DNA from 3 places in the Marinococcus halophilus genome. Region 1 is predicted to be linked to each of the others. Evidence: riboswitches for the same ligand, from Rfam matches in the RefSeq annotation. Region 1 holds a riboswitch; each other region holds the start of a gene.
What was found. Region 1 has a riboswitch for S-adenosylmethionine ahead of B5066_RS14470 (methionine biosynthesis PLP-dependent protein). Riboswitches for the same ligand answer to the same signal wherever they lie in the genome.

Region 1 (10,611 bases):
CCAAATCCTACTTCTTTTACAATAACCGGTACAGAAAGACCTTCAGCAATACGCTTAATCCGCTCCAGGGCTCCCTGAAAATCCCTGTCTCCTTCCGGCATAACAAGTTCCTGAATAACGTTTAAATGAATCTGAAGGGCATCCGCCTGAATCATTTCTACTGCCTGCGCAGCCTGCTCCACGCTAACTTCACTTCCTGTATTGGCAAAAATAACGCCATCAGGGTTTTTTTCGCGGACGATTTTGTATGTATAGGATTCCTGTTCGTTTTTGATCGCCGATGTTTGAGACCCGACTGCCATAGCAACGCCGGTTGCTGCTGCAGCTTCTGCCAGTGACGCATTAACAGCGGCTGTTTCATCGCCGCCGCCACCTGTCATTGCATTAATAAGAATCGGCGAACTTAAGGAAAGTCCGCCGATTTCTACTGATGCATCTGTATAAAGAGAAGCTGAGTCAGGCAGACTCTGATGGACAAATTGAATGTCATCTAAACTGCTTTCGGCTGAAAAACCTGTGGATAAAGCATATTCAATGTGATCCTGTTTCCGCCTAGCCCGCGACACAAGCAAATCTCCTTACTTTTTATATTTTTTCAACTGATCGCCGACCATATCTCCGAGGGAGAAGCCAGCATGATCTTCTTCCGGTGCTTCGTATTCGCTTTGAACTTTCGAATCACTGGTCTCGGCGCTCTCAAGCTCTCTGATGCTTAACGAAATACGGTGCTCGGCAGGGTTAATATCAAGCACTTTAGCCGTTACTGCCTGACCTTCTTCAAGCACCTCTCCCGGCGTTCCGATGTGACGGTTCGCGATTTGGGAAATGTGGACAAGGCCTTCTACTCCGGGAGCCACTTCAACGAATGCGCCGAAGCTGACAAGCCGTTTTACATGACCGTCGATAACATCGCCGGCTTCAATTTGTCCTTCAATAGTTGTCCACGGTCCAGGGAGGGTATCTTTAATCGACAGAGATACTCTTTCGCTGTCCGGATCAACAGCCAAGATTTTTACTTCAATCTCATCGCCTTCGTTAACGACTTCTCCTGGTGATTCCACACGGTGATGGGCCATCTGCGAAATGTGGACAAGACCGTCGACACCGCCGACATCCACAAATGCACCAAAGTTAGTCAGGCGCTGCACTGTTCCTTTCACCGTATCTCCTACATTCAAGTTTTCAAGTACTTCTTTCTTCTTCACTTCGGCCTCCTCGTCCAGAACGGCACGCTGCGATAAAATCAGCTTGTTTTCTTCCGGATCTATTTCTGCAATTTTTAGTCTTAATGTTTTTCCCTGATAATCTGAAAAGTCTTCCACATAGTATCTTTCCACGAGCGAAGCCGGGATAAAGCCACGCACGCCTAAATCGACGACAAGCCCGCCTTTGACAATTTCAGCCACCTGGGCTTCAATGACATCGCCGGATTCATATTTTTCCTGAAGCTCGCCCCAGGATTTATCAGCAAGTGCTGCCCGGCGGGAGAGAACCAGCTCATCATCTTCCATTTTTGTCACTTTGAATTCGAGCTGATCTCCTTCCTTAAGCACATCGTCTACTTTCTCTACATGCAGGCTGGAAAGTTCACTGATCGGAATAACCGCATCAACTTTGTATCCTGCATCTGCATACGCTTGCTTTTCTTCTACTTTTGTTACTGTGGCAGTGATAATATCTCCCACGTTAAACTCTTTCATTCCTTCTAGTTCATTGTTCATTTCATCTGCCATTGACCATTGCCTCCTTCAGTGTCCTAAAATCCTGTCTATGGGGTTTTGGGGATTTCAAGGAAATTAACCGGTCTTCGCCTGCTGATGAACGGCTTTAATTTCTTCCATGATTACTTCGGTTGCTTCTTCAGCTTTCGCTTTATTCGTCCGAAGGTCCTGCATGGGTACCGGCCGGCCTATCACTACGTTCACACGCCTAAACAAACCGCAGCGGCCGCTGATGGCTACTGGAACTACTGCCGCGTCTGAACGGAGGGCGAAAAAACCGGCGCCGGTTAATCCTTTTCCTATTTCCCCGCTTTTACTCCTAGTACCCTCAGGAAAAAGACATAAAACCTGTCCCTCGTTTAAAAATTGAATTCCCTGTTTTAATGACTTTCGGTCTACCACGCCTCTGCGGACGGGAAAGGCTCCGACAAAATACATAATAAAACCGAGAACTTTTTTATTAAACAGTTCGCTTTTAGCCATAAAGTGCACTTTTCTGCGAATATGGGTGGCGAGCAGAGGCGGATCAAAGTTGCTAATGTGATTCGAACAAAGCAGGACGGGACCTTCCTTTGGGATATTTTCTCTTCCGGTGACCCGGACCCGCATAAGAATAACCGCAAGGAAGTAGGCAGAATACTTTACGATATTATACATCATGTGACTGATTCACCTTCTCCTCCGCGAGCGCCGTGATTTTACTGATAACCTCGGGTACAGTCAGCACCGTTGTATCAATTTCCACAGCATCCGCTGCTTTTTTTAACGGTGAATGCTCTCTGGCTTTATCAAGCTCATCCCGGTGAATGATTGCTTCATAAATTTCTTCGTAATCTGCCGGTTTTCCGCGCTCCTGCATCTCCTTGTACCTGCGCAGTGCACGTTCCTGTACAGAGGCGATTAAAAATATTTTCAATTCCGCATCCGGAAGGATAGTCGTGCCGATGTCCCGTCCGTCAAGTACCGCGCTTTTTTCTGCTGCAAGCCGCCGCTGCTTAACAGCCATTTCTTCGCGTACTCCAAGATGAGCCGCAGTTAGAGAGACCACGCTGTCAACTTCGCTCGTGCGAATAGCCTCCGATACGTTTTCCTCGTCCAAGTAAACTTCACTTACCTTCGGATTACCGACGAGACGGATGCTTGTGCTTTTTAACAGCTCCGTCATTTTTTCGCCGTCATCAAGCGGCGTGCCCGTCCGCAGCGCCTTTAATGAGAGCGCCCGGTACATCGCCCCTGTATCGATGTATGTATAATCAAGCTGTACGGCACATCCTTTCGATACAGTGCTCTTTCCAGCACCGGCCGGCCCGTCGATTGCAATATTGATTTTCCTCATCCTCCTGCACCCCGCCCATTAGATTGTTGAACATGTAGCCTTTGCCCATCATTTTCAAAACTAACATATTTCGCACGGTTTGCATATATTGTTCCGCCTGAACTTTTTATTTTCTCCTATTCAAAAGAGACAGTAAAAAGACCGCTTCTGCGGCCTTTAGTTTCTTAACTCCTTACTCGTTTTTCCTGATTCGCTGCTGCACGCTGCCGCTCAAAGCAGTACCTGATCACTGCCTGGCGCTCTTTTTCAGTAATCTCCAAAAACTCCATGCTTGCCCGCTTTGGCCTCCGCTCTTCTTTTTCAAGTACTCTTCTTACTGCAGCGGAACACTGCAAATATTGCATTGAGCCATCTTCCATCGGGAAAGCCAGCGTGATTTGTACGTGCTCCTCTTCCATCAGTTTTGCTTTTGGCGGCACAATGAGCATGCATCCACCACCGCTCACATTTACCGTCACAGTTGTAAACGGCCGGGAAGATCCGTGGACAGCTGCATTAACGCTCGTGTCGACACGTACATAGTTTCTGCGCTGGACACGCTGCCATTCTTTTTTTTCTGGACGTTTAATGATTAATGCCGGTATTTGCCCCTTTAGCCGGGAAAGGACCGTTGAACGGAATGAATAAACAGCACTGTCTTCTCCAACATACCAAACATGCACTGCTCTGCCTGCCTGAAAAGAAATGCTTTTCCCGGTTTCCTGGTCCGCGGGCAAAGCAATTGTAAACGTATTTTCATCTGCATCAAGCAGCTGGGATTTGTATTGAACCTTATTGTCATGCGGTTCCTTTGTATTTATGTTTTCATGCAAATGCCAAACGCTTCCAATTTCGTACAATAGCTAAAACCCCTTTTATATTATATGTCGGACGAAAGGAAAAACTGTTAAATTTCTGTAACGCCAGCTTCCGTCTGCTCCCGCACATACCTTGTCAGTTCAGCCGTAATTTCATAGCGCAGAAACGGCGTAATTAAATAAATACCGTTAAAGTACCGGAGTGTTTCATCAATCAGTTCTTTCGCAATAGCGATTCCTTCCCGTTTGGCTGCTTCAGCATCATTCCCGCAGGCTGCCATTCGCTTTCGCGTATCGTCTGTTAACTGAATGCCCGGCACTTCATTGTGAAGAAACTCTGCATTTCCAGCGCTCACTAGAGGCATTATTCCGATAAATACAGGAGCTTCGAGTTCCTTGACCGCTTCGTGAATTGTTTTAATCCGGTTAACATCATAAACGGGCTGACTCATAAAGTAATGCGCCCCCGCATTCACTTTTTTCTCCAGCCGTTTCACGGCTTTATCAATATGAAGCACGTTCGGATTAAACGCTCCCCCAATGGAGAAATTTGTTTTTTCTCCAAGCGACTTTCCGGAAAACAGACGCCCTTCGTTCATTTCCCGGATGAGGGAAATGAGTGAAACAGAGTTGGCGTCATATACAGACTTTGCTCCTGGAAAATCCCCCACCTTGGAAGGATCTCCGGTAATGGCAAGCAGATCCCGCACACCAATGGTATGAAGTCCCAGCAGATGGGACTGCAAACCGATCAGGTTCCGGTCCCGGCAGGCAATATGCAGGAGCGGCCGGGCAGAGCTCTGCTGCTTAAGCATCGCCCCCATCGCCAGGTTGTCGATCCGGGGGGAGGCGAGGGAGTTGTCGGCAAGTGTCACTGCGTCCGCCCCAGCGTCGTGAAGCGCCTGGGAGCCGCGCATAAATTTCCCCGTTTTCAGCTTCTTCGGCGGGTCCAGCTCTACAATAACCGTATTTTCATTTTTTACTTTTTCATGGAGAGGGACAAACTGTTCCTTTTCAGCTGGGGGCTCAGCTGCTGGGGGCTCCACCTTCACTGGAGGCTTAGTTTTTTCCGGCACGTCGTGTTTCACTGCTTCCGCTATCATGCGCACGTGTTCGGGGGTTGTGCCGCAGCAGCCGCCTATCAAACGTACGCCTTGTTCTTTAAAGCGGAATGCCTGTTTATAAAAGTACTCGGGATTGGACTGGTAGACATACCGGCCATCGTACCAGTTTGGCAGACTGGCGTTAGGGTAGGCGGAATAATACGCCTTTCCGGTCAATTCTGCCTGCTCAAGGGATTTCAATATATGATACGGGCCCATACGGCAGTTGAGACCGACCACTGAAGCGCCGGCGTCCTCGAGCCGGCTGAAAGCTTCACTGATCTGCACCCCGCCGTGCATAACGCCAACGTCTCCAAGCGCCACCTGGGCGATAACCGGGATTTCTGCATCCTTACTCTGGATGTAGCGGACAACCTGCAGAAGCTCTGGCAGGTCATAGAACGTTTCAAGCAGCAGGCCGTCCACCGGCTCCGCCAAAAAGACATCCACTTGCTCCTGCAGCGCATTTCTCAAATATTCATCCGAATATTCACTTACCTGGACGCCTTTAATGCCTCCAACTGTAGCAAATACATACGCTGTTTCACCTGCTGCTTTTCTTGCAAGCTGCACGCCGGCACGGTTAATATCCAACACTTTATCTTCAAGCTCATAGCCTTCAAGCTTCACCCGGTTGGCAGCGTAAGTATTCGTTTGAAGGATATCTGCCCCGGCCTCTGCATATTCCCGGTGAGCGCGCTCCACAGTATCTGGACTGGTCAGGTTCATGGCTTCAAACGAACCCTTATAGCCTTTCTGATAAAGATACGTCCCCATTGCCCCGTCGCCGATCAAAATTGAGGAACTGAGTTTTTTGAGTACGTTCATAGCTTTGCCCCTCTCCTGGTTGTTAGTTACAGCGCCCTTAGCGCCTGCTCGAGATCCTCAATTAAATCGTCTTTATCTTCGATGCCGATGCTGAAACGAAGCAGCCGGTTATCTACGCCGTTGTTAACCCTTACTGCCTCTGGCATGTCGGCATGTGTCTGCGTGGCCGGATACGTGATAAAGCTTTCAACTCCGCCCAGGCTTTCTGCGAAAGTAATGATTTTTATATTTCGCAAAAACGAGTCCACCCACTCTTCGTTTTCGAGACGGAAGGAAAGCATGCCTCCCCGTCCGGAGTAAAGCACATCCGTTATCTTTTCATGGCGGCTGAGATACTCTGCGATCGCCTTCCCGTTTTCTGTATGCTGCTTCATGCGGAGCTTTAAGGTTTTCATACCGCGCATGAGCAGCCAGGAATCAAACGGGCTTAAAATTGTCCCCATGCCGTTCTGAAGCGCACCAATTTTTTCGGAGAGCTCGTCCACGTTGGATACAATCAGGCCGGCAATCAGATCATTATGCCCTCCTAAATATTTCGAGGCCGAGTGTACTACAATGTCAGCGCCTTCTTCGATTGGGCGCTGAAGTACCGGGGTATAAAACGTATTGTCTACAATAAGCCAGGCCCCGTGCTTTTTCGCGAGCAGTGACAGTTCCTTCAGATCCGCTTCCTGCATCAGCGGGTTCGTCGGTGTCTCAATAAACAGCGCCTTCGTTTTCCCGGTAATCAGCTGTTCGAATGCTTCAAGATCCCTCGGGTCACCGTATGTAACCGTCACGCCCCAGCGCCGCCATCCTTCTTCAAACAGACGGTACGTACCGCCGTAAATATCGCTTGTTGCAATCACTTCATCACCGGTTTCAAAGATCGCAAACAGCGTCTGAATAGCAGCCATCCCCGAGCTGAGAGCAAACCCCTGTTTACCTCCTTCGAGCGCGGCGATACCATTTTCGAGAAGATCTCTCGTCGGGTTCGCCGTCCGGGAATAGTCGTATCCCGTGGACTCTCCAATACCTGTATGTTTATACGCTGTGGAAAAATAAACAGGAGGGTTTATTGCACCGGTCCGCGGGTCGGAATTATTCCCCAGTTGTGCAAGGATGGTTTCTATCTGCAGTTGCTTTGACATGTCACAGCCCTCATTTCTCTAAAATTAATGCATTAAATGTACGAAAAGGCCTTCTTCCGTAGACAGAAGAAGACCTTGGCATGCAATACTTCTTCTCATCTCGCAAGCACAGCTTGCAGGAGTTAGCACCTGACCGCATCTTTTGCAGCTGGTTGCTGAGACTTCCAAGGGCCGATCCCTCCATCTCTCTTGATAAGAAACGTTATATGATTACTTTCCAAAGTACATGAAACGAATCGATATTGCAAGTCACCATTTTACTCCGGCGCAATATCAATATGCAGCTGGCTTTCATTGCCGCAGACACAGCGGCGAAAACCCGTTTCCATTTCCCCGTTGGTGTTCTTTCTGCCACGTAGAATATACTTTTCGCCGCATTTCGGGCAGCGGATAACAACGCGGTAGCGGCGGTCTTCTGACATAGTAGCTTCGTCCTTTCGAGTTGTTATTTCGCATTGGCTTTATTAGCCTTTGACAACGCAAACCACCATAAAAATAGCATGAACGGTATGAGATAATACAGAATATTGGCTAAAGAAGCACTTAATATATAATCATACAGCCCGTGAAAGATAAGCGGAATGGCAAGGGCAAGAAAAAAAGAGAATAACCTCCTGCCATGGCGAGAGGCGCGCTTAGCCGATACCGCATAATATCCCATGATCACCCCGAGGAGCGCATGAACCGTTACAGGCAGAAGAGCTCTTGTAACCGCTGTTTCAATGCCGTTTGCAATTAAGTACAAAATATTTTCGAGCGAAGCAAATCCAAGCGACAGGGAAAGTCCGTATATAACGCCATCATAAGTATTTTTAATCGGAGCAAAACGCAGCACAAATGTATATAAAAGGAAAAATTTAATTCCTTCCTCCAATACAGCGGCCTGAGTGTACTGGGCCGCGAAAAGCGGCATGCCTACTCCTTCTGTTTCGAGCGCGTGCTCGATTACAAGCACTGGAAACACGATCAGCACCCCGATGACAAACGCCCGGATGACCGGCAGCCTCCGCTCCACGTCCGCCCGGCGTTTTAATGTAAAATATAGCAGTAAAGCGACAGCCGGCGCCAGGGCCGCCATAATCAGTGCGATCACCTTTCGTTCTCACCCTCTCTTGTTAAACGTATCGTATCATGCTATGTTCAGATTCGTAAAAGAATAATGACAGTCCAGCAGAGCCGACGAGGAGGAATTGAAATGAAAAAAATACTAGTTATCCATACAGGCGGCACGATCGCCATGACCCAGACAGAAGAAAGCGGCGTCGAGCCAGGGCTTCATAATCCGTTAAGCCAATGGAGCCGCATTGCTAATCAAATTGCTGAAATTGTGACGAGCGATTTTCTACATCTCCCTTCCCCTCACATTACTCCGGAGCATATGCTTTCTTTGCACGAACATATGCTTGAAAAGCTGTCCGAAGATATATATGACGGGGTCGTCATTACTCACGGCACCGATACGCTTGAAGAAACCGCCTACGCACTTGATCTTTTTCATGACAAAGAGCTGCCGGTTGTCGTGACAGGCGCCATGCGTTCGAGTAATGAAATCAGCGCCGACGGTCCGCAAAACTTTCTAGCAGCGGTCCGTACTGCTGCAAGCGATAAAGCCCGCGGCATCGGCGTCCTCGTCGTTTTAAACGAAGAGATCCATTCTGCAAAAAACGTTACAAAAACCCATTCGTCCAACATCGCCACATTTCAGAGTCCGCAATACGGTCCGCTCGGCTTTGTAACGAACAATGAAATATTTATCCATCACTACCCGGCAAGCCGGGAGCATTTTTCACCGGTCCATCTGAACAAGAAGGTGCTCCTCTTAAAAATGGCAGCCGGCATGGATGCAGCTTTACTTTCCCCACTGCTCTACCAGCCTCTTGACGGAATCATTATCGAAGCGTTCGGCCAGGGGAACATTCCTCCAACTGTCGTGCCGCTGCTGGAGGATTCAATAGCCAAACAAGTTCCTGTAGTCCTGGTCTCCCGCTGCCATAGCGGTGTGGTCCAGGCTACCTACAGCTATGAAGGGGGAGGCTATCAGCTGAAGCGAAAGGGCGTTATTTTCACGAACGGTCTTAACGGCCAGAAAGCGCGTCTTAAGCTGCTCGCTGCTCTAGATGACCAACGGTCACTCGAGGAAATACGCGACTGCTTTGAGCATGTCGAATAAGGCGGATTAATTCATACTAAAAAGCCACTGGTTTGTTAAAACAAAGTGGCTTTTTTTCGTGCTATATCCTCCGCTATTTGTTCACCGTGAAAACGGCCGTTTTCAATAAATATTTCATTTGCTTCATCTCCGGCGGCAATAACACCGGCAATATAAATGTTTTCCCGGTTTGTTTCCATCGTTTCTTCGTCAAAGGAGGGACGGCCCGACTGTTCGTCAACAGCAATGCCAAGCTGGCGGAAAAAGGCCCGGGACGGGTGGTAGCCGGTCATGGCAAAAACAAAATCTGCCGCAACGGACCGCTCCCGTTCCTCCTGCTTGTATATAACCCGGTCCGGCTCAATGCGCACGACATCTGCTTCAAATTCCATACGGGCCGCACCACGCCGGACCATTGCCTGAAAATCCGGGAGAATCCATGGCTTGATGCTTTTGGAATATTCAGAGCCGCGGTAAAGCACTGTAACCTGAGCATTCACCTGCTCGAGGGCAAGAGCGGCATCCACAGCCGAATTTCTCCCGCCGATAATAACGACCTGCTGATTAAAATGGGGATGAGCTTCTTCAAAGTAGTGCTTTACGTGCGGCAAATTTTCCCCCGGCACGTTCATAGGATTAGGGTTATCGTAGTAGCCGGTGGCTATAATCACGTGCGAAGCTTCCCACTCCCGGGTCCTGCCCTGAAGTGTTTCGGTTTGCACCAGATAGCCGCTGCCCGTTTCCTGGATCTTTTGTACTTCCTCATAGTTATATATACGCAGTTTTTCCGCTTCCGCTACTTTCCGGTAATACACCAGAGCTTCCTGGCGCCGTGGCTTTCGGTCTACCACTGGAAAAGGGTGCCCGCCGATTTCAAGTTTATCTGCAGAGCTGAAAAACGTCTGGTGGACAGGATATTCATAAATGCTGTGCACAATATTTTTCTTTTCAATTATTGCCGCATCAATGCCACGGCGCTTTAAAGCGATAGCTGCCGACAGGCCGCAGGGGCCGCCCCCGATAATAATTACTTCCTCTTTCATATTCATACTCCCTTATTCGCTATAAGAATGACCGTTTGTCAGTACAAACAGGTGCGTTTCCGCCGGGGCGCCATGGCGCAGCGGTATGGTAGTCGTACCGTAGCCGTTGCTGATAAACAGATTCTGATGTTTTTCGCGGTACCAGCCGCCCTTTAATTTTGGGCCCCACCCGAACAGCCGGATCTGGCCCCCGTGGGTATGGCCGGTAAGCATGTAGGCCGCCCGTTTCGGGAAGGGCCCGTACCGGTAATATGCTTCTGGGTTGTGGGCGATAAGCAGATCCGCCTCCGGCACGTGCGCTGGATAATGGTAGGATTCATAAAAGCGTTCCTCCCCAAAGGAAGCAATCGCAAAAGCAGTTCCCTTTAACGTATACACATTTTTTTCAAGAATACTGATTCTTTCCTGCTCCAGTAGCGGCCTCAGCCATCCGCGGCCCACCTGCAGGTCATGATTTCCCCACACAAACACAACCGGTGCATAACTGCGGAGCATACGAAGGTT
Region 2 (10,611 bases), 1.1 Mb from region 1:
CACCAAGATGGTCAATGGTCGCTAACAGCCCCTGCTCGTTCATCGACTGAATGGTCGTTAATGCTTCATCAATATCTTCTCCAGCCACTACTTTTGAAGCTCCGAGGTGAATGCCCCACTTTTTGGCGCCCTTTGTCAGCGTCTTGTTTTGGGAAAGAAATATAAAAAACGAACGTGAAATTGTCATAGGTGCACCCTCCTGATCTTTTCAGTACTACACCTAAGTGTTGCAAAATACGTGCCAATATAGCTGGGCCGTCCCCCTTAGGGTTGACCGTAAAAAAAAGCTTTTATTCATCACAACTGCAAAAAATTTTGCACTATATGCAAAAAATCACAAATGAAATTTACTCATCCGGTACTGCAGACTCTGCCGGCTGATTCCAAGCTCCTTAGCTGCCTGCATTACGTTACCGCCGCTGTGCTGAAGCGCCTCTTTAATTAGCGCAAATTCCATTTCAAGCAGACGTTCCTTTAAAGTTCCTTTGCCGCTGTTTGCCCCGGCTGGACCACTTTTCTCCATCTCTCCTGCTTCCAGAAGGTCTGTCCGTTTACGGAAATGGTCCGGCAGGTGGCTTTCCTCGATCACTTCCTCATCGAGCATCAAATTCATTGCTCCTTCGATGACATGCTCAAGCTCCCGGATGTTTCCCGGCCAGTGGTAAGATTCCAGCCTTGCTTTCACCGATGGGGAGACGCGTCCCACTTCCATTTGAAAGACCCGGTTGTACTTTTCCAGAAAGGTCTCCACCAGCGGTTCAATATCTGTTTTTCTTTCCCGGAGCGCTGGAACATACAGGGTGACGACGCCAATACGGTAAAAAAGATCTTCACGCAGCTCGTTGTTTTGAATAGCTTCTGCCGGCTCTTTGTTCATAGTTGCAATAATACGGACATTGATAGACTGCTCTTTGTGTGACCCTAAGCGTGTCACCTTTTTTTCCTGCAGAACACGCAGCAGCTTTGCCTGCAGGGCCACTGGCAGTGTATTAATTTCATCAAGCAAAAGCGTGCCGCCTTCAGCTTTTTCAAAAAGCCCCGCCCGTTCCGAGGCACCGGTAAATGCCCCTTTTACCGTACCAAACAATATGCCTTCAATTAGCGTTTCCGGAAGCGCCGCGCAGTTTTGTGATACAAACGGCTGCCCGGCCCGCTCACTTTCACTGTGAATACTCTGGGCAAACAGTTCTTTCCCTGTTCCTGTCTCACCTACAATCAATACTGAGGAAGACGTTCTTGTTGCACGTTTGGCGTTCTGAACGACCCCTGTAATTTCAGCAGAACGTCCAATGATTTGGTTAAATGTAAAAAGGCCGCTGTCCGCTTTTTTCTGGTTTTCCCGGACCAGCTTTTCCATACGGGTCACGTCCTTTGCGATCTCCGCCGCTGCCACGATCCGCCCGCCTGAATAAATCGGAAAAATTTCATTAATAGTGGTAATATTTTTTCCCCGGCTGTTTGTATAATGCTGCTTTTTTTCTCTCGTTTCCACTCCTAGTTTGATGGCCTGAAGCAGCCTGCTGTCCTGTTCATGCTCGAAAAGAAAAACATCCATCATGCCTTTGTTGTCAAAGTCTTCATATGTCATGGATTCAATTTCGCGCATTTTATCATTATAAATAATTAAATTTTCATCTACATCAATGACACGAATCCCCTGATCCATTTTCACCATTAAATGATCAAATACATCGTTCAGTTCAGGATAGGATAAAGACTTTGTTCCTTGGTATCCCATAGGCCCACCCTCTTTATAATTTATTCTTGCTTTGATTTTATCATGAAGTGTGGAAGCTTCGTACGTAAATCCCGAAACTTGGGAGTGCAAAATTTTGCACTATATGCTTCTTAATTTTTCTGATTATGGTTCTATCCGGAGAAGTATTCAATTATAATAGATATTTCCGTTGATTTTCAGCATCGTTTTTTCATCATTTTTCTTCTGCCCCGCCTCCCGGCTTTGTTCGTGTCTGCCGAAGTTAAGAATATTGGCACTATTCTTGCAACATATAAAAGTACATTCAAGAGGAGGTGTACTGAATGGAAGGAATAACACTACTCACATGGCTGCTAATATTAATACCTATGCCGCTTACTGTAGTTTTAGCAGCAATCAGTTATGTTAAATCAAAAAAGGAGACCACCTAAATGGATATTTCCGTACCTACAATTGTGACATTTATCGTTTACCTTGCTGTAATGCTTGGTATTGGTTTTTTATTCTACAAGCTGACCAATAACCTTTCGGATTACGTTTTAGGCGGACGTAAATTAAACGGCCCTGTGGCTGCACTCAGTGCCGGAGCGTCCGATATGAGCAGCTGGCTTCTGCTCGGCCTGCCCGGTGCCATGTATCTGGGCGGGATGAGTGAAATATGGCTGCCTATCGGCCTTACCATTGGCGCTTATTTAAACTGGCAGTTTCAGGCGAGACGACTGCGCAGATACACAATCATCGCCAATGATTCGATTACGATACCCGATTTTCTAGAAAACCGGTTCCATGATAAAACCAAAGCACTGCGTATCGTTTCGGCATTATTTATACTTATTTTCTTTACCGTTTATACTTCCTCCGGCCTGGTCGGCGGCGCCACTCTGTTCGTCAGCTCTTTCGGTCTTTCCTACCAGGCAGCTCTTTGGATCGGCGGCGCTGTTATTATTACCTATACATTCCTTGGCGGCTTTATGGCCGTCAGCTGGACGGACTTTCTTCAGGGGACTCTTATGTTTTTGGCTCTCGTCGCTGTTCCGATCGCCGCCGTCATTGAAATTGGCGGCTGGGAGAATTCTGTTCAGACTGCAGCCTCCATTAATCCGGAGGCGTTAAGTGCGTTTACGAATGTGAGCGTTATTTCAGTCGTTTCCCTGCTCGCCTGGGGGCTTGGCTATTTTGGGCAGCCGCATATTATTACGAGGTTTATGGCGATCCGTTCCGAAAAAGAAATTCCAATGGCCCGGCTGGTAGGTATGAGCTGGATGGTTATTTCTCTTCTCGGTGCTATTTTCACAGGGTTTATCGGCATTGCTTACTTTTCAGGGGACGCCCAGCTCGGGGAAGGCAACCAGGAGACAGTGTTTATACTGTTTACCCAGGTACTGTTTAACCCATGGGTTTCCGGGGTACTGCTCGCTGCGATACTTGCTGCTATTATGAGCACGGTGGACTCCCAGCTGCTCGTATCTTCAAGTGCCCTCGCGGAGGACTTTTATAAAGGCCTGCTCCGGCCGCATGCCTCTGACCGGGAGCTTGTCTGGGTGGGAAGATTCGGCGTTATTGCCATCGCTCTCGTTGCTCTGCTGCTTGCCTCCACTCCCGGCAGCACGGTGCTTGAACTCGTGAGTTATGCCTGGGCCGGATTTGGTGCTGTGTTCGGGCCTGCGATGCTTTTCTCCCTTTTCTGGCGCCGTACGAGCAAGTGGGGAATTCTTGCCGGCATGATTGCCGGCGGGGCAACTGTGATCATCTGGGTCCAGCTTACCGGCGGCCTGTTTGATCTATACGAGATCGTACCGGGCTTTTTGATCAATGTTCTAATCATCATTGCAGTCAGCCTGCTCGGACCGAAGCCTTCAGACAAAATTAAAACTGAATTTGATTCTGTCAGCACGTATAAGGAAAAAAGCTGAAAAACTAAAAAATACCCGCTTCCTGAATAAAACAGGAGCGGGTATTTTTGCAGTTATTGTTGTTTTTCAGTGAACGCCTGTTCCTGAAGCGCTGCTGCTTTATCCGTGCGTTCCCACGGAAGGTCAACATCATGGCGTCCAAAGTGACCGTAAGCAGCTGTCTGCCTGTAAATCGGCCGGCGGAGATTGAGCATTTTGATAATGCCGGCCGGGCGCAGATCAAAATGCTCATTAGCGAGCTTTACGAGCACCTCTTCTGAGACTTTCCCTGTACCGAATGTGGCAATCGAAATGGAAACCGGCTGCGCCACGCCGATTGCATACGCAAGCTGAACCTCACATTTATCTGCAAGTCCTGCTGCAATAATGTTTTTTGCTACATAGCGCGCGGCATATGAAGCGGACCGGTCGACCTTTGTCGGGTCTTTGCCGGAAAACGCCCCGCCGCCGTGACGGGCATAGCCGCCATACGTATCAACGATAATTTTCCGTCCGGTAAGTCCGGCGTCCCCCTGCGGTCCGCCAATGACAAAACGGCCGGTTGGATTGATGAAATAATTGGTTTCAGCATCCAAAAGCTCTGCCGGCACGACCGGCTCGATAACGTATTTATGCATATCCTCTTCAATCTGGGCTAGCGTTACCTCATCGGAATGCTGGGTGGAAATAACGATCGTTTCCACCCGAAGCGGTTTCCCGTCGTCTCCATATTCCACCGTTACTTGCGTCTTTCCGTCGGGACGCAGATACGAAAGATTACCATCTTTGCGAACTTTCGTTAACTGGCGTGCCAGCTTATGCGCAAGAGAAATCGGCAGGGGCATAAGCTCATCGGTTTCATTATCTGCATACCCAAACATCAAACCCTGGTCCCCCGCTCCGATTGATTCCAATTCGTCCTCGGTCATCGAGCCTTCACGAGTTTCAAGCGCTTCATCAACGCCCTGGGCAATGTCGGCTGACTGTTCATCTATTGACGTCAAAACTGAGCATGTTTCGTAATCAAAGCCGTATTTCGCCCGGGTATAGCCAATATCTTTCAAAGTTTCCCGGGCAATTTTGGGAATATCCACGTATGTAGATGTCGATATTTCACCTGCTACTAACACGAGCCCCGTGTTCACTACTGTTTCCGCTGCCACACGGGCATTCGGATCATCCTTTAAAATTGCATCTAAAATCGCATCGGAAATCTGGTCACATACTTTGTCCGGGTGTCCTTCTGTAACAGATTCCGACGTAAATAAACGTCGTCCAATTGTAGACACGCTGCTGCCTCCTTTTTAACTGCCTGCTACGGGTGTACTCTCCTATTCTCGGGGTAGACGAAAAGAAAACGGCAGTAGGCCGTTGTGTACAAGAAAAGCCCCTTGTCCCAAAAAAATTGAGGGAAAAGGAGCTGTCAGTTCAGCTTTTTCGCCTCTTATCTTTCAAGGCGCCTATCCGCCTCTCCAGGTTAGCACCTTTCCGTTCCCGGATGGTTGCTGGGCTTCTCAGGGACTGTCCCTCCACCTGCTCAGGATAAGAGTATCCGTTCGTACAAAATCGTAACGCAAACCCTATTTGATGTCAAACTTAGTGCCCTTCCCGCTGGCAGGTGCTGCTATCACAAAGGAAATGAAACCACTGGTACCGGTTTGTTGATACCGTGTGGTACAGCTTCCGGCCAAGCGCCTCTACTCCCGGCAGCAGAAACACTGCCTTTAACGGCTTTAATGCTGGAATAGTATAGCACAATTTTTTCACAGTAAAATATCCGGCATACACATACGTGCCATCTTCTACACTATGCATCTGCTCTTCAAGCGGCTCTCCTTTGAGCATCGGGTATTTTTCGAATAAATCCTCATCATATATAGATTTCCAATCTACTGTATCCGTTTTATCTATAGCTGAAAGATAAGTATGGAACCTGGTGCATAACGGACAGTCGCTATCGTAAAACACAATAAATTCCGATTGTTGTTCCATAATTTTCCCCTTTCCTTGCTTTCTTACGTCTTTTCCCTCTAAACACTGAAAATATTCATGAACTTTTTGCACAATAAGTATGTACTATTTAATTAATTGTGTTACACTATTTTATATTATATCCATCATTAATGATGAATAAATCCAACTTCCCCCCTCATTAAAGGAGTGATTGTTTATGAAGCCACCGTTCGCTTCCAAACCTGAAACGAATCTATTGAATGAAGCGCACGTCCAATGGAACCTCTCTGTCCCTGCGCTTGTGAAGCGCTCGCTGGCACTGCAGGAGGGGTCACTCACAGCTGAAGGCGCTCTTGCTGTGAAAACAGGCAAATATACCGGCCGCTCGCCAAAAGATAAGTATATTGTCGACGAGCCCGGCAGTTCTCCTTCTATTGACTGGGGAAATGTAAACAGGCCAATGTCCGAAGAAGTATTTAAACAACTTTACAACAAAGTGATGGCTCATTTAAACAATCAGAATGAAGTCTTCGCAAGTGATGCCCTTGCAGGTGCTGATCCAGACTATCAGCTTCCCGTCCAGGTCATTACCTCCTATGCCTGGCACCAATTGTTCGCACGGCAGCTGTTCATTCGCCCTGATGGAAGGGAAACCCCTTCCACTCCACCCTTCACGCTTATAGCTGCACCAGAATGCAAAGCAGATCCGGAGGTTGACGGCACCTTATCGGAAACATTTATCGTCATCAGCTTTGCAAGACGCATAATTTTGATTGGTGGAACAGAATACGCCGGTGAAATGAAAAAATCAATCTTTTCTGTCATGAACTACCTGCTCCCTGAACAGGGCGTGCTTCCAATGCACTGCTCGGCAAATATAGGGAGCGACGGAAAAAGTGCACTGTTTTTCGGGCTTTCCGGCACCGGGAAAACGACGCTTTCTGCTGATTCTTCCCGGCTCCTGGTTGGCGACGATGAACACGGCTGGTCCGAAAACGGTATTTTTAATATTGAAGGCGGATGCTATGCAAAATGTTCGAACCTGTCCAGACAAAAAGAACCTCAGATCTGGAACGCTATCCGTTTTGGGGCCGTACTTGAAAACGTCGGCCTGGACGATGCCAGTGGGAAAGTCGACTACACTGACACGCATATTACCGAAAACACCCGGGCGGCTTATCCCATTGAACACGTCGAGGGAATTGTACCTTCTGGCACAGCCGGACATCCGTCAGCAATTATTTTTTTAACTGCAGATGCCTTCGGCGTTCTTCCGCCGATCAGCCGGCTGACGAAGGAACAGGCCATGTATCATTTTCTCAGCGGCTACACAAGCAAACTAGCCGGAACGGAAAGAGGCATCACTTCTCCAGAAGCTACATTTTCCACCTGCTTCGGAGCACCGTTTCTACCACGCCAGGCTTCTGTATATGCAGAGATGCTCGGGGAAAAAATTGATGCACACAATGTGCCTGTTTTTCTGGTGAATACCGGTTGGAGCGGCGGCGGCTACGGTGTCGGCAGCCGTATGGATCTTTCGTACACCCGTGCTATGGTGCAGGCAGCTCTAAGCGGCGAACTCACCAACGCAGCCACTGTGGAGGATCCTATATTTGGGCTCCATATTCCGGAATCCTGCCCTGGCGTTCCAGAAGATATGCTCCAGCCGAAGAAAATGTGGGCAGAAGCCGGAGAGTACGAGGTCCAGGCCCGTATGCTCGCCCGCAAGTTTGCAGAAAATTTTAAGCGGTTTTACGATGTGCCCGGCGAGATCTCAAAAGCCGGACCGACGCAGCTGTAGACGGAATTCTCCGCATAGCCATAAGCCGCATCCACTATGATAAAAAGGAACCGGTATCTGTATAGTCACAGACGCCGGTTCCTTTCATTTTAAGGTAATATATCCTGCCTCCTCGGCATATTTAACCGAACGGGGAAGTACTTCGTCTTTCATAATAAAGCTGTAGCCGGGATGTTCACGGATATTGCTTGGAAGTGTTTCTATCAGCACCGGACCATCCGTTTCCATATAATCCTCGTGAGAAACCAGCGAATCTACAACCGCGATGTATATATTTTTTATTACATCTTCACTCCGGCCCACTACCTTATACTGGCCAAGAGAGCGTATGACTTCAATGCGGCCGCCGGTTTCCTCATCAACTTCCCGTACAGCTGCTTCTTCAGGTGTTTCTCCCTCTTCGATTTTCCCGCCCGGAAACTCCAGCCCCCGTTGGGAGTGACGGGTCAGGAGCCACCTGCCGGCATACAGGCATATCACCCATACATGTCCCGGCTTGTCTGAAAACGGGAAGCCATTTAACGACAATTCTACTTCGTTATTGTAGTAGTCCCGGAATTTGTAGCAGGTTGTCATATGCCCTGATCCTCACACATACGTATCACTCCACTTCTCTCATCTCTCCGGGGAATTATTTTTCCTGGCGGCTGTATAACCGTGCGGCCATCGCCTTGGACCAGGAGCGCTGATCGTTCTTCCGCTCGTGAAACTCCTCCAAAAGCTGATCGCCTTCATATCCTTCGGTAATCAGCTCCTGTAATATCAATTCGGTGATATTTTCATCTTTTCCAGCCATGTACGCCTGGATTAACACACCAAGAGAGTGTTCCAGGCGCGTGGTTTTTTTCACAACTCCTCTCAGAAGAGCTGGAGCATTATCAGGATGGGTGATCACTGCTTCCATCAGCATTTCTTCTTCATGCTTTTCCCACTCATGAATAATACCTTCATATTCTGTAGGTATGACCGCATCGAGCAGCCAGGACTTATCAGGTTCTTCCCGATTGATGATGAGGCCTTCCTTCATTTTTATCTCATGCATTTCAATCACGTCCCCGTCTTTTTCAAACAGGCTGAGGCGCATAAGGCGGAACGTCTTCATGATTTACGGCCGGCAAGTTGAATGGTGCGTTCATACGCTTCTTTTAGACGGCGCACGCCCTCATCGATATGCGAGCGGGGGCAGGCGACGTTAATGCGGACAAATCCAGCGCCTTCCTCCCCAAAGATATGCCCGTCGCTCAATGCTACGCCTGCTTCTTTACGCAGCCATTCTTCCAATTCTTTTTTATCCATGCCAAGCTCCCTAAGATCAATCCATACAAGATACGTTCCTTCCGGCTTAATAACATGTGCTTCCGGAACAGCCGATTCCAGTTGTTCCTTTAAGTAATCGACGTTTTCCCGCAGGTGCACGAGCAGTTCTTCCAGCCATTCGGAGCCATGACGGTAGGCAGCTTCTGCAGCAACTGTGGCAAAAGGGTTGTCAATTCCAACAAAATTGCGCTGCAGATGGGCTTCATATGCTTTCTGCGAAGCTTTTTTCTCAAAAACTACGTAAGACAATTGCAAAGCTGCAAGATTGAATGTTTTGCTCGGCGCCATGCAGGTAATGGTTTCAACATCATAGCCATCCGCCGCTTTCGAAAATGGCACGTGTTCACCGGACAAGATAAGGTCAGCGTGAATTTCATCGGAGACTACCAGAACGTTGTATTTTTCTGCAAGAGCGGCAATCTGCTGCAGTTCTTCTTCAGTCCACACCCGGCCGATAGGGTTATGGGGACTGCATAAAAGAAGCATTTTCGCTCCGGCCTTCATCTGTTCTTCAAGGTTTTTTGCATCGATAGTAAACCCTTCGTCTGTTTCTTTCAGCGGATTCTTGTACAGCTTGCGTTCATTATTATTCACAAGCGCATAGAATGGATAGTAAACCGGCGTCTGCAGAATGACTCCATCGCCTTTTTCAGTAAATGTTTGAATCAGGTGACTGATCGCCGGCACAACGCCTGGGGTAAAGACAAGCTGCTCATTGCCCACATCCCATCCATGGCGCGTGCGGATCCATTCAGTAGTGGCATCTTTCAATGATTCCGGACGACGGTGATAACCGAAAATTCCGTGATCCAGCACCTCCTGCATTGCATCAAGGACAGGCTGCGGAGCCTGAAAGTCCATATCCGCCACCCACATTGGCCAAAGCTCCGAGGAACCGTAGCGCTCAGCGGCGAAATCCCATTTCATTGAATTTGTATTTTTCCGGTTTAATACTTTGTTAAAATCCATGCTAAAAAAGCCTCCTCGTTTCATCTTCCCATGTCTATTCCGTTCTTTATTTTATCACTTTCCTTTTAGTAAGACGAATCCAAACGGCTTTTAACCGATAAATCGTTTTGTATTAACCACTGATTCCCTCCAGTAATCCGAAAAATCAGTATAACCTACACCATCAGATTCTGTGGCGTGAAACAGTGTGTCATTAGAAATATACATGCTTACATGGTTGATACTGCCGTCTCCAGTCGTGTCGAAGAAAATGAGGTCTCCCCGTTTCCAGTTTTCTTCAGCAACATTTCGGCCTTCCTGCGCCTGATCCTCCGACACCCTCGGAAGATCAATATTTTCTTCAGCATATATCCGCTGGGTAAAGGATGAGCAGTCGAAATACTCGGTCGTGCTTTCGGAGGCTCCCCATTTGTATGGTGTTCCTGTATACTCTTCTCCTTTTTCAATTACCCTGGCGATTCTTTCCTGTGCCGGGCTCCACAACTGGGCTGTATAGCGGCTTCCGGTGTCTTCCTCTTCGAACGAGAGTTCTTTAGCAGCTTCCTTTACCGGAATATAAGCCTCACCATTCCAGTCAAACCAGGCCGGGCTCTGCTCAAGCTCCCCTTCCCACGAAGCGTCATTTACCGATAAACGGACAGAAGAGCCTTTTTGTTGCAGCTGCGCTCCGTATAAAGCAGCCGCCGTTTCCGGACGAAGGTACAATTCTTCTTCCGATTTTCCTCCTTCGATGTACCAGCTTTTGTCATTGCCATCAACGTTCATTATTAAAACGTGCCTGTCAGCCCAGTAACCAGCACCCCCAGCCATAACAGCCGCGACAGCAATACTTCCCCACTTCCATGATTTTTTCATACTTTGCCTCCTTTCTATGCAATTGTTCCGATTATTCTTTCTTTTCATGCTAAAATGAACATATCAACGGAGGGAGGGGCATAATGAAGCCGGTAATCCTGTTTATA
Region 3 (10,611 bases), 1.2 Mb from region 1:
CTGCAAGTGTTTTACTGGTTACGGTAAGACAATCGCCGTGCAGAAGCCCTTCCTCGTAAAGAAGCTTCATGACGGCCGGCACGCCTCCGATTTCGTAAAGATCCTGCATCACGTATTTACCACTCGGTTTTAGGTCAGCAATATGAGGTACGTTCTGCCGGACACGTTCAAAATCATCGTAAGACAGATCAACGTCTGCCGAATGGGCGATCGCGAGTAGGTGCAAAAACGCATTGGTGGATCCGCCAAGGGCCATAACAACCGTAATGGCGTTTTCAAATGCTTTTTTCGTCATGATGTCTTTCGGAAGAATGTTATTTTCAAGCAGCTCGATGGTCAATTCCCCAGCCTGCCTGCACTCGGTTTCTTTGTATTCGTAAATTGCAGGGGTGGAGGAGGAGCCCGGAATGCTCATACCGAGCGCTTCTACGGCAGCGGCCATCGTATTGGCTGTATACATGCCGCCACAAGCGCCGGCACCCGGACATGCATTACACTCCACCTGGTGAAGCTCTTCATCGCTGATCTGGCCGGTCTGGTGCTGGCCGACAGCCTCGAAGGACGAAACAATATCAATGTCTTTGCCGTTTAACTTTCCGGGCTGAATGGTGCCACCGTAAACGTACACGGAAGGGATGTTCATCCGGGCTAGAGAGATAACGCAGCCCGGTGTTGTTTTATCACAGCCGCCGATAGCCACGACGCCGTCGAGGCGCTCAGCATTGGTTACAGTTTCGATCGAGTCAGCAATAATTTCCCGGCTTGGAAGGGAGTAATGCATGCCTTCGTGCCCCATGGCGATACCGTCAGAAACGGTGATCGTGTTGAAAATAAGCGGGGCGCCTCCATTGGTGGCAGCTCCCTGCTTCGCGTGGCGTGCAAGGTTATCGATATGTACGTTGCACGGAGTAACCTCGCTCCATGTGCTTGCAATGCCAATCATTGGTTTTTTAAAATCGTCGTCCGTAAAGCCGACGGCCCGAAGCATCGCCCGGTTTGGCGCGCGATTGGCGCCTTCACTGATGGCTTTACTGCGGTTTCGTAAGTCTTTTTCTGTTTTTCCCATTGCTATGACCCTCTCTCATGAAGTTTTGTCGCAAACAATGTGCATGACGGCTCACGTACTCCATACGCAGCACGAATATTTTTTCTGCATAAACAAATGTCTATCTAACAAGGACTATTCACTATCATACTAGGAATAGATGATTGTTTCAACGTAACAGCGATAGTGAAAAAAGTTATTTCTGAAAAAAAAGGAAAATTAGTCTGATAGATAACTTTACAAGAAGGTGGGAAAGATAGGCGAAGTCAATTATGATATAGATAACCTATCTCTATTTAGAGAAAAAATGGAGGGATGACGTTGAAAGAACCAATTATATGGGCTGTGGCAATGTTGGTTGCGTTTCTCGCTCTGTTTTTAACGGGAACTCTGCAGCTGCAGGGATTCGAAAGTGTTATCATTCAAATGGTTGGTTTCAGTGGCATGGTCTTTGCGATTTTGTATAGTGTACTGCTGACACAGAAATCAAATGAGGAAAAGGATCAGACATTCAAACGGTGAGTGAAGGCCGGCATTATAATGAAAAAAGCATCCGGAATAGAAACCGGATGCTTTTTGTGTGTCTTATTTTGCAGAAGTGGAAGTTGTTTGGTGCGACAAACGATCCGAGCTTGGCTGGATCGCGGAAGTGTCCTGGCGGTTGGCCAGAAATTCCGGGCGCGGCTCCTGGCCGCTGAACGGATCCACGAGCTTGTTTTCCACCGAGTTGAACACGAAGAACACGTTGCTGCGCGGGTACGGCGAGATGTTGCCGGCCGAGCCGTGCATCGTGTTGCAGTCAAAGAAGAGCACCGAGCCCGCCGGGCCGGTCGCGCGGTCAATCTGGCCGCCGGCCTGCTCCGTGAGCCATTCCATGCTTTCGTTGTCCGGCACGCCGGTCTCCTGCTTTTTCAGCGACTGCTTGAAGTTGTCCTCCGGCGTCGTGCCCGGGCAGGAGACGTACCATTTCTGCGACCCCGGGATCAGCATGAGCGGGCCGTTGAACTCGTAGTTGTCCGTGAGGATGATCGAGCAGCTGAGTGCCCGCATGTCCGGCATGCCGTCTTCCATGTGCCAGGTTTCAAAATCCGAATGCCAGTAGAACTCCTTACCCTTAAAGCCTGGCTTAAAGTTTATCCGGGACTGCATCATATACACCTGGCTGCCGAGGATCTGCTGGGCGGCTTTGACGATGCGTTCGTTTTTGGCGAGCATTTCAAAGAACCCACTGTCCTTATGGATTTCAAACACGGAGCGGACCTCGTTGCTGTTCGGCTCCTTGATCACGTCCGGCGCGTCGCGCTCTTCGTTGCGCTTCATCGTCTCCCGGAGCTCGCGCTTCATCATGTCGACTTCCTCGTCGGTGAACAGCTTCTGGAGCATGAGGTAGCCGTTCTCGTCGTAAAAGTCCAGTTCCTTCTGCTGCAGCGGGCCATCATATCCGGCGCTCCCGTGTACTACCGGGTCCTTCCGGTCCATGATTTCCTTATGGTCGCCCTGTCTGGATGGATATTTATCGACTGCCATTGTTCAAAATACCTCCTTTATATTTTAACCAAGGGATTAAAACCTCAGTCAATCAGACACATTCCCGGCTTAAAAAGGAATAAACATTAGAAACGGAAAATTTTTAATAATTAAATAAGCAGGAAAAGTTCTAAGCCGGATTTGATGCGTAATGGACTCATATTAAAAAATTTTATTTTTTTAAGCGATAACATCATATTCAAACCACTTAGTATATGCTTTTATACTTGCTGTTGTGCCGGGAGATTTGGCATTGGCGTTCCCCTTTCAGGATTGATACAATATTAAGCATTGAAAAGTCGATATAGGAGGACACTGGTATGCACATTGTTACGTCCACATTTATAGTCCCGGAAGAAAAAGCGGCCGAGGTTATTGCAATATATGAAAAAAGATCGCGACGGGTGGACAAGGCAGAAGGGTTTCTGAAGTTTCAGCTTCTGCAGAATGAAAAAAAGCCCGGTGAATTAACGGTCTACATGGTATGGACATCTAAGGAAATGTATTTGAACTGGGTACGGAGTAAAGAATTTAAAGAAATACATGAAATGGAGAAAAACTATCCGGATCAGGAGCTTGCAGGCATTGTGCCGGAAGTTCACCAGTACCAGGTGGTGGCAGAATGACGCCGGAGGAAAAAGAAAAAATTGTTCAGCACGTCTCTGAAGAAATATATAAAGCTCATCCCTGGCTTTGGGACAGGTTCAAAGAGAGAGGGAGGGAGAAAACAGAAGAAGATAATCATCACCATCTCAAACATCTTGAAACCTCCTATGCTCTTTCGGACCGCTCTTTTTTTCTGGATTACACAGCGTGGCTGGAGTCAGTTTTAAACGAGCGGGGAGTATCTACTGCCATCATTATTGATAACTATAAGCGTTTGAGAGCAATCTTCCCTCTTTATGCGGCTAAAGAGGAGCGGCTCTTTTTTACGGAATGTCTTACGGAGGGCATTGAGCAGCTTGAAGAAAACATTCAGAAATAAGGTGACAATTAATGATAATACGACCGGAAGATCTGGCAGGCATGATGCTCGATGGACTCGATGAAGAGGCCTGGCAGGAAATCCAAAAAGTAAATAAGCACATGACGTTAACCGGGATCTATGAAGATCTGCTGACACCTGCTATGTATCATGTTGGAGAACTCTGGCAGGAGAATAAAATATCGGTCGCAGATGAGCACCTGGCAACGGCGACATGTGATTTTCTGCTTTCCCGACTGGAGCGAAGGGAAGAAAAGCAGCCCTCACCAGATGCTCCAAAAGCACTTCTTTTCGGTGTAGCGGAAGAGCAGCACTATTTAGGCTTAAGAATGGCGGCCTCCATTTTTCGGGCACGCGGCTGGTCGGTGAAGTATCTCGGACCAAATCTGCCAGCTGAGCAGGCGCTCGCTTTTGCAGAAAAATGGCAGCCGCAGGCAGTCGCCATGTCGGCAGCCCTCTCGTATCGTCTTCCTTCGTTATTTTCCTACATTGAGGCCTTTACTGCTCTGAAAGAAAAGCCGGCGGTCCTCCTCGGCGGCAAGATGGCAAGAGAACGCGATGTAGGTGAACTATTTTCCGGGGAAGTTATCCGGATGGATGGGCTGCGTACGCTCGAGCGTTGGATCGAAGGAGAAGAGGAGGGAGGCACCTATGCCAGATCTCAGTCCTGAGGCTCTGCCGCTTCCTTACGTACAAATAGATAAGCATTACAAAATCATTTATATGTCTTCTTCCGCGCGGAGTCGTTTTGGCCATAAGGAATATTTTTATGAGTGGCTGGATGAAGGAAGCTGGGAAAAGGCAAAACGGCTGTTTCAAGATACGCCTGAAGAAAATGGCGTAGAGTTGATTTTTATCGACGAAGACCGTATCTCCACTGTGATGGATGTATACACGGAAAAAAGCAACGATCTGCACATCCACGTGCTGCTTGTGCCAAAGGATCAAAGCTACAGCAATGTCTCAGGCAAGCTCGAACGTCTTCGCGGCCGCCTTCGGGAGACGAATACAGAACTGCTTGAAGAAAAAGAAACGATGGAAGCCGTCATTAAGGAAAATTACCGCCTGTCCGCTCCGTTTATTGAAATTACAAAAGATATGGCCCTCGTGCCCCTTCACGGCGATATTAACGAGCAGAAAGTGTCACTAATCGCAGAAAAAGTTGTCCATGCCTGGCACCGGGGGGAGTACGAAAAGACAATTTTTGATTTTACCGGGGTGGGAGAGGTGGACGAAGAGGGGATGAAGGAACTGCGCAGAACCTTTGAAGCGCTCACCTTGATGGGCACTAAAGTCATCGTGGCCGGCATCCTCCCGCGCCAGGCCAAACAGCTTCAGGAAATGCATACCTCCCTTGCTTTTGAATTCAGCCGTTCACTCGAACAGGTCTTAACAGCTTCCCTTGGCAGTTAAAAACAAAATGAAACTTTCCAACCTGGAAAGATTCCGCTACAATTAGAGGAAAGAAAGCGTGTGAGGAGGCCTGGCATTGGCACTTACTTTTTATGGATATCCCCCGTGCGATACATGCCGCAAAGCTAAAAAGTGGCTTGAAAAAGAAGAGATCCCTTTTAACGAGTATCATATTGTAGACCATCCGCTTTCTAAGGAAGAACTAAAGAAGTGGAAAGAGCAGGAAGGGCTCGAATGGAAACAGTTTTTTAACACAAGCGGAAAAAAGTACAGGGAGATGGACTTGAAGAGCCGTCTGCCGAAAGCGTCCGAAGAAGAAATTCTGGAATGGCTCTCCTCTGATGGAATGCTCATAAAAAGACCTGTCGTGACAGATGGCGAGAGTGTTACCCTTGGGTTTAAGGAACCAGTTTTTGAGGAAAAGTGGAAAGCGTATTAGTATTCATTTGAAGGAGGATGATTATGCATGAGTGTGCCAGATGAACTTTTGTATTCAGAAGAACATGAATGGGTGAAAAAAGAAGACGGACGTCTTCGCGTTGGGGTCACGGATTTTGCCCAATCAGAGCTTGGCGATATTGTATTCGTAGAGCTTCCAGAGGTTGGGGATGAGCTTGAAGCAGGTGAACCATTTGGAAGTGTAGAGTCTGTAAAAACGGTATCGGAGCTTTATGCCCCGGTCACAGGGAAAGTCGTAGAAATTAACGAAGACCTGGATGATTCTCCGGAATTCGTTAATGAATCGCCGTATGAAAAAGCTTGGATGATCGTTGTAGAGCCTTCCAATGAAAGCGAACTGGATGATCTAATGTCTCCGGCTCAGTATTCGGACATGGTAAGCGACGATTAATACTGATTTACATAGAAGCTGGCCTGTAAACAGGCAGCTTCTTTTTTTGAAGAGCTTTAATACTGATCGTTTTCACCCTTTTCAGCACGACGCCAACAGTTGACGCTTATAGGAAAAGGTGCTATTATCAATAGCATCGTCAAATATGAACGGATAATCATCGTTCACTTATCAAGAGAGGTGGAGGGGCTGGCCCTGTGAAACCCGGCAACCAGTCTGCATAAGCAGACATGGTGCCAATTCCTGCAGGCATATGTCTGCAAGATGAGTGGAAAGGATTCTTAAAAACCTTTCTGCACACGAGCAGAAAGGTTTTTTCTTTATGGTTCGAGGTGGAAAGAGAACATTTGCCGGAACTGTGAAGATTTAAAACCTACTATTTACATCTCTTTAATGAAGATAAATTACATCTCTTTAATGAAGATAAAGAAGGACGATGAAGGAGAGAGCGGTATGATTCAATTAAAAGGTTTGTCCAAGGCCTTTCAGACAAAAACACAAACCGTTACTGCTGTAGATAACGTCAGCCTTTCTATTGATGAAGGAGAGATCTTTGGCATTATCGGCTACAGCGGCGCAGGTAAAAGTACGCTTGTAAGGCTGTTAAATAAGCTCGAAACCGCAACGAGCGGTGAAGTAACCATCGAGGGAGAGAGCATTACCTCCTTAAAAGGGCAGTCTCTTCGCAGCGCCCGCCAGGAGATAGGAATGGTGTTTCAACACTTTAACCTGCTGTGGTCGCGGACAGTAGCAGAAAACATTGCGTTTCCACTCGAAATTGCAAAGCAGTCAAAGCAGGAACGAAACAAACGGGTGCAGGAGCTGGTGAACCTTGTCGGCCTTGAAGGCCGGGAAGATTCCTATCCTTCCCAGCTGAGCGGCGGCCAGAAGCAGCGGGTTGGCATTGCAAGGGCTCTTGCTAACAACCCAAAGGTGCTGCTGTGCGATGAAGCGACGTCGGCCCTGGATCCAAAAACAACGGATTCTATTCTCGCTCTGCTGACTGATATTAATAAAAAGCTCGGTTTAACCATTGTGCTGATCACGCACGAAATGCACGTAATCCGTAAAATCTGCCACCGGGTGGCAGTGATGGAAAACGGCAGAGTCGTTGAAGAAGGGCCTGTGCTCCAGGTCTTCCGAAAGCCCCAGGAGCATATGACAAAAGAATTCGTGCGCCAGATTACGGAGCCGGAGGAAGATGCCTCGGAAATTGTATTTAATGAAGAAGAAACCGGGGCAGTGGTACAGCTGAAGTTTTTGGAAAACAAGGCTGAGCAGCCGTTCATTTCCAAAGTCATCCGCCAGTTTGATGTGGATGTGAACATTATTCAGGGAAAAATTTCCCAGACGCAGCGCGGCAGTTATGGCTCTCTTTTCATCCGCATCAAAGGCAGCCATGAGGAAATCGAAAAAGCGCTGGACTACCTCCGTGAAGAAGAAATAGAAGCGGAGGTGATGGAGCATGCTTAGCACCTGGATGGAAGAAATTAATTGGGAAAATATGTGGATTGCTACGTGGGAAACTGTATATATGAGCTTGATCGCGGTAGCAGCAACGTTTTTACTCGGAACAATACTAGGCGTTCTGCTGTATTTAACGGATAAGGGAAACATGTGGGAAAACAAGCCGGTGCATACGGTGACAGCGGCGATCGTCAATATTTTTCGTTCGATTCCGTTTATTATTCTAATCATTCTGCTTATTCCATTCACAACCTTTTTAATTGGCACGATGCTCGGGCCGAGTGCAGCGCTGCCAGCGCTGATTATCGGTGCAGCTCCTTTCTATGCCCGTCTGGTGGAAATTGGCTTGAGAGAAGTAGATAAGGGCGTTATTGAAGCTTCGCAGGCAATGGGGGCGACCCAGTGGCAGATCATCCAAAAGGTGCTTCTGCCTGAAGCCTTGCCATCCTTAATTTCCGGGATCACGGTGACAGGCATCACGCTGGTCAGCTACACCGCCATGGCCGGTGTTGTAGGCGGGGGCGGTCTCGGGAACCTTGCGTATCAGGAAGGGTTCCAGCGAAGCAACAATGACGTGGTGTTTGTTGCTACAGTCCTGATTTTGGTTATTGTCTTCATTCTACAGTGGGTGGGCGATATTTGGACGAGACAGATAGATAAACGATAAATATTATATTAATGGGGGAATTTTTCATGAAGAAAACACTACTTGGAGTTTCATTACTTTCCACGGCGGTACTTGCAGCATGCGGATCTGATTCAGAATCAGGAGACGGTTCCGGAGAAGACACGCAAACACTTACCGTAGGGGCTACGAGTGTACCGCATGCCGAAATTCTGGAATTTGCCGAAGATCAGCTTGAAGAAGAAAATATCGAGCTTGAAATTGAAACCTTCAACGACTATATTGTTCCAAACGAAGCGTTGGCTTCGGAAGAAATTGATGCAAACTATTTTCAGCATATTCCGTATCTTGAAGATCAAATGGAAGAAAACGAAAACTATGATTTTGTTAACATGGGCGGTATTCACATAGAACCTATCGGTGTTTATTCCCAGGAATACGACAGCCTTGATGCCCTTCCTGATGGGGCTGAAATAATTATGAGCAACTCGGTCGCAGACCACGGCCGGATCCTTCAGATGCTTGAACAGGAAGGCATGCTTACGCTTGAAGAAGGGGCCGGTGTGGAAGCAACTGTGGAGGATATTGCTGAAAATCCGAAAAATCTGCAGTTCCAGGCGGACATTGATGCGGCTACACTTCCGCAAGTGTACAATAATGGCGAGGGGGATGCAGTGTTTATTAACTCCAACTACGCGATTGATGCCGACCTGAATCCACAGGAAGATGCCATTGCGCTTGAAAGCCCGGAAGACAATCCGTATGTCAATGTGGTAGCGGCGAGGGCAGAGGATGAAGATAATGAAACGATTCAGACGCTCGTGGAGGTATTGCAATCGGAAGAAACACAGCAATTTATTGAAGAAGAATACGATGGAGCTGTTATTCCTGCCGAGCAATAATAGCGGACAGGCCGGACTTGTTGACTAAGTCCGGTCTTTTGTATTAAGTAGAACTAAAAGAGAATCTCCATTGAAAGAGTTTTTCTTTTTTTACTTCTCACTGAGGTTTGGTATACTGTAAGGGTGAATGAAGGAAAGCATTGAACAAGGAGGGTCGTTCCTGCAAATGTTTGTATAGGCGCCCTCCTTTTTGTATGAATGCTTTTATTGAGAATAAAGCCAAGGAATTCTCATTTATTTCCTATGCGTTTTATTATCATATAGCAGCTTAAAAATGAAATGTATCGGGAGATGAAGCGAGTTTGCTTGAAGTCAGTTTATATTTGTTATAAAATAATAATTATAATAAATAGAGAAAAAACAGCGGTTTCCGCTTGATTCCAAAATATGGAGGTATGCAAAATGGCAACGCCGAATTTGAAAATTGAGAATTTGCACGTAGAAATTGAAGGTACTGAAATCATTAAAGGTTTCGATCTGGAAATGAACGGCGGAGAAATTCACGCAATCATGGGACCAAACGGAACAGGGAAATCCACGCTTGCTTCTGCAGTGATGGGCCATCCGAAGTATGAAATTACTAAAGGAACTATCACTCTTGACGGAGAAGACGTTCTCGACATGGAAGTCGACGAGCGCGCAAGAGCAGGTCTTTTTCTCGCAATGCAGTATCCAAGTGAAGTGAGCGGTGTAACGAACTCTGACTTTATGCGTTCGGCCATTAACGCTAAGCGCGGCGAAGGCAATGAAATCCAGCTGATGAAATTTATCCGCCAGATGGATGAAAAAATGAACATGCTTGAAATTGACGAATCGTTCTCCCAGCGTTATTTAAACGAAGGTTTCTCCGGCGGTGAGAAAAAGCGTAATGAAATTCTTCAGCTTCTTATGATGGAACCAAAAATCGCTATCCTGGACGAAATCGATTCCGGTCTTGATATCGACGCGCTCAAAGTCGTTTCCAAAGGCGTAAACGACATGAAAAGCCCGGACTTTGGCTGCTTAATCATCACTCACTATCAACGCCTCTTGAACTACATCACTCCGGATAAAGTGCACGTTATGATGCAGGGACGTATTGTTAAATCCGGCGGCGCCGAATTGGCCCAGCGTCTTGAAAACGAAGGCTATGAGTGGATTAAAGAAGAACTCGGCATTGAAAACGAACGCGTTGGAGAACCACAGGAATAATTTTAACAGCAGGGGAGGCGAAATGATGTCTATAGATACTACTTGGAAATACGACGAAAAATATGTCGAAGATTTTTCGAACAACCAAAATGAACCACAATGGCTGAAGGAGCAGCGCCTGAGCGCAAGCCGCCTGTCAGAAAAGCTGGAGCTGCCAAAACCGGAAAAAACGAACATTAAAACGTGGAACTTTACCGAATTTGAGCACCAGGGCACTTCGAAAGAAACCTTTTCCTCGTCGGACGAACTGCATGAACAAGTGCAGGGACTTATTGATAAAAACGCCACAGAGCAAAATCTTCTCGTGCAAAGAGACGGCCAGACGGTTTTGTATGAAGCAAGCAGCACGCTTGAAGAGCAGGGCGTTATTTTCACAGATATCGCAACGGCGGCCATCGAGCACGGCGATCTGCTCGAACGTTATTTCATGGGCAATGCCGTACAGGTGGATGAGCATCGCTTCACAGCGCTCAACGTAGCTCTGATGAACGGGGGGACATTCATCTATGTGCCGAAAAATGTAAAAGTGGAAGCGCCGCTTCAAGCAATCTATTGGCTGGAGCAGGCCGATATGGGGCTGTTCAACCACGTAGTTATTGTAGCAGA

Region 2: linked by a shared signal. The riboswitch ahead of metK (methionine adenosyltransferase) and the one ahead of B5066_RS14470 (methionine biosynthesis PLP-dependent protein) in region 1 are both predicted to bind S-adenosylmethionine.
Region 3: linked by a shared signal. The riboswitch ahead of B5066_RS08660 (methionine ABC transporter ATP-binding protein) and the one ahead of B5066_RS14470 (methionine biosynthesis PLP-dependent protein) in region 1 are both predicted to bind S-adenosylmethionine.

Annotation. Positions count from the first base shown of each region.
Region 1 is NZ_FVZD01000006.1:1,662,607-1,673,217, forward strand. It holds gene fni (type 2 isopentenyl-diphosphate Delta-isomerase) at 1-566, opposite strand, end outside; gene rpsA (30S ribosomal protein S1) at 579-1,733, opposite strand; gene B5066_RS14450 (lysophospholipid acyltransferase family protein) at 1,797-2,381, opposite strand; gene cmk ((d)CMP kinase) at 2,371-3,057, opposite strand; gene B5066_RS14460 (flagellar brake protein) at 3,222-3,896, opposite strand; gene B5066_RS14465 (bifunctional homocysteine S-methyltransferase/methylenetetrahydrofolate reductase) at 3,944-5,785, opposite strand; gene B5066_RS14470 (methionine biosynthesis PLP-dependent protein) at 5,812-6,915, opposite strand; SAM riboswitch class I at 7,008-7,114, opposite strand; gene B5066_RS16850 (hypothetical protein) at 7,173-7,337, opposite strand; gene prsW (glutamic-type intramembrane protease PrsW) at 7,361-8,008, opposite strand; gene B5066_RS14480 (asparaginase) at 8,111-9,085, shown strand; gene B5066_RS14485 (YpdA family putative bacillithiol disulfide reductase) at 9,121-10,107, opposite strand; gene B5066_RS14490 (metallophosphoesterase) at 10,120-10,611, opposite strand, start outside.
Region 2 is NZ_FVZD01000006.1:598,025-608,635, reverse strand. It holds gene B5066_RS09255 (proline dehydrogenase family protein) at 1-187, opposite strand, end outside; gene B5066_RS09250 (sigma-54 interaction domain-containing protein) at 335-1,738, opposite strand; gene putP (sodium/proline symporter PutP) at 2,149-3,630, shown strand; gene metK (methionine adenosyltransferase) at 3,684-4,898, opposite strand; SAM riboswitch class I at 5,051-5,158, opposite strand; gene B5066_RS09235 (thiol-disulfide oxidoreductase DCC family protein) at 5,206-5,601, opposite strand; gene pckA (phosphoenolpyruvate carboxykinase (ATP)) at 5,780-7,363, shown strand; gene ytkD (RNA deprotection pyrophosphohydrolase) at 7,448-7,939, opposite strand; gene B5066_RS09220 (YwpF family protein) at 7,995-8,465, opposite strand; gene B5066_RS09215 (MalY/PatB family protein) at 8,462-9,649, opposite strand; gene B5066_RS09210 (C40 family peptidase) at 9,740-10,504, opposite strand; gene B5066_RS09205 (dihydrofolate reductase family protein) at 10,588-10,611, shown strand, end outside.
Region 3 is NZ_FVZD01000006.1:498,246-508,856, forward strand. It holds gene ilvD (dihydroxy-acid dehydratase) at 1-1,066, opposite strand, end outside; gene B5066_RS08620 (hypothetical protein) at 1,367-1,567, shown strand; gene thpD (ectoine hydroxylase) at 1,631-2,572, opposite strand; gene B5066_RS08630 (antibiotic biosynthesis monooxygenase family protein) at 2,893-3,198, shown strand; gene B5066_RS08635 (hypothetical protein) at 3,195-3,557, shown strand; gene B5066_RS08640 (cobalamin B12-binding domain-containing protein) at 3,569-4,228, shown strand; gene B5066_RS08645 (STAS domain-containing protein) at 4,209-4,970, shown strand; gene B5066_RS08650 (arsenate reductase family protein) at 5,047-5,409, shown strand; gene gcvH (glycine cleavage system protein GcvH) at 5,437-5,820, shown strand; SAM riboswitch class I at 5,986-6,091, shown strand; gene B5066_RS08660 (methionine ABC transporter ATP-binding protein) at 6,274-7,293, shown strand; gene B5066_RS08665 (methionine ABC transporter permease) at 7,286-7,954, shown strand; gene B5066_RS08670 (MetQ/NlpA family ABC transporter substrate-binding protein) at 7,981-8,814, shown strand; gene sufC (Fe-S cluster assembly ATPase SufC) at 9,217-10,005, shown strand; gene sufD (Fe-S cluster assembly protein SufD) at 10,031-10,611, shown strand, end outside.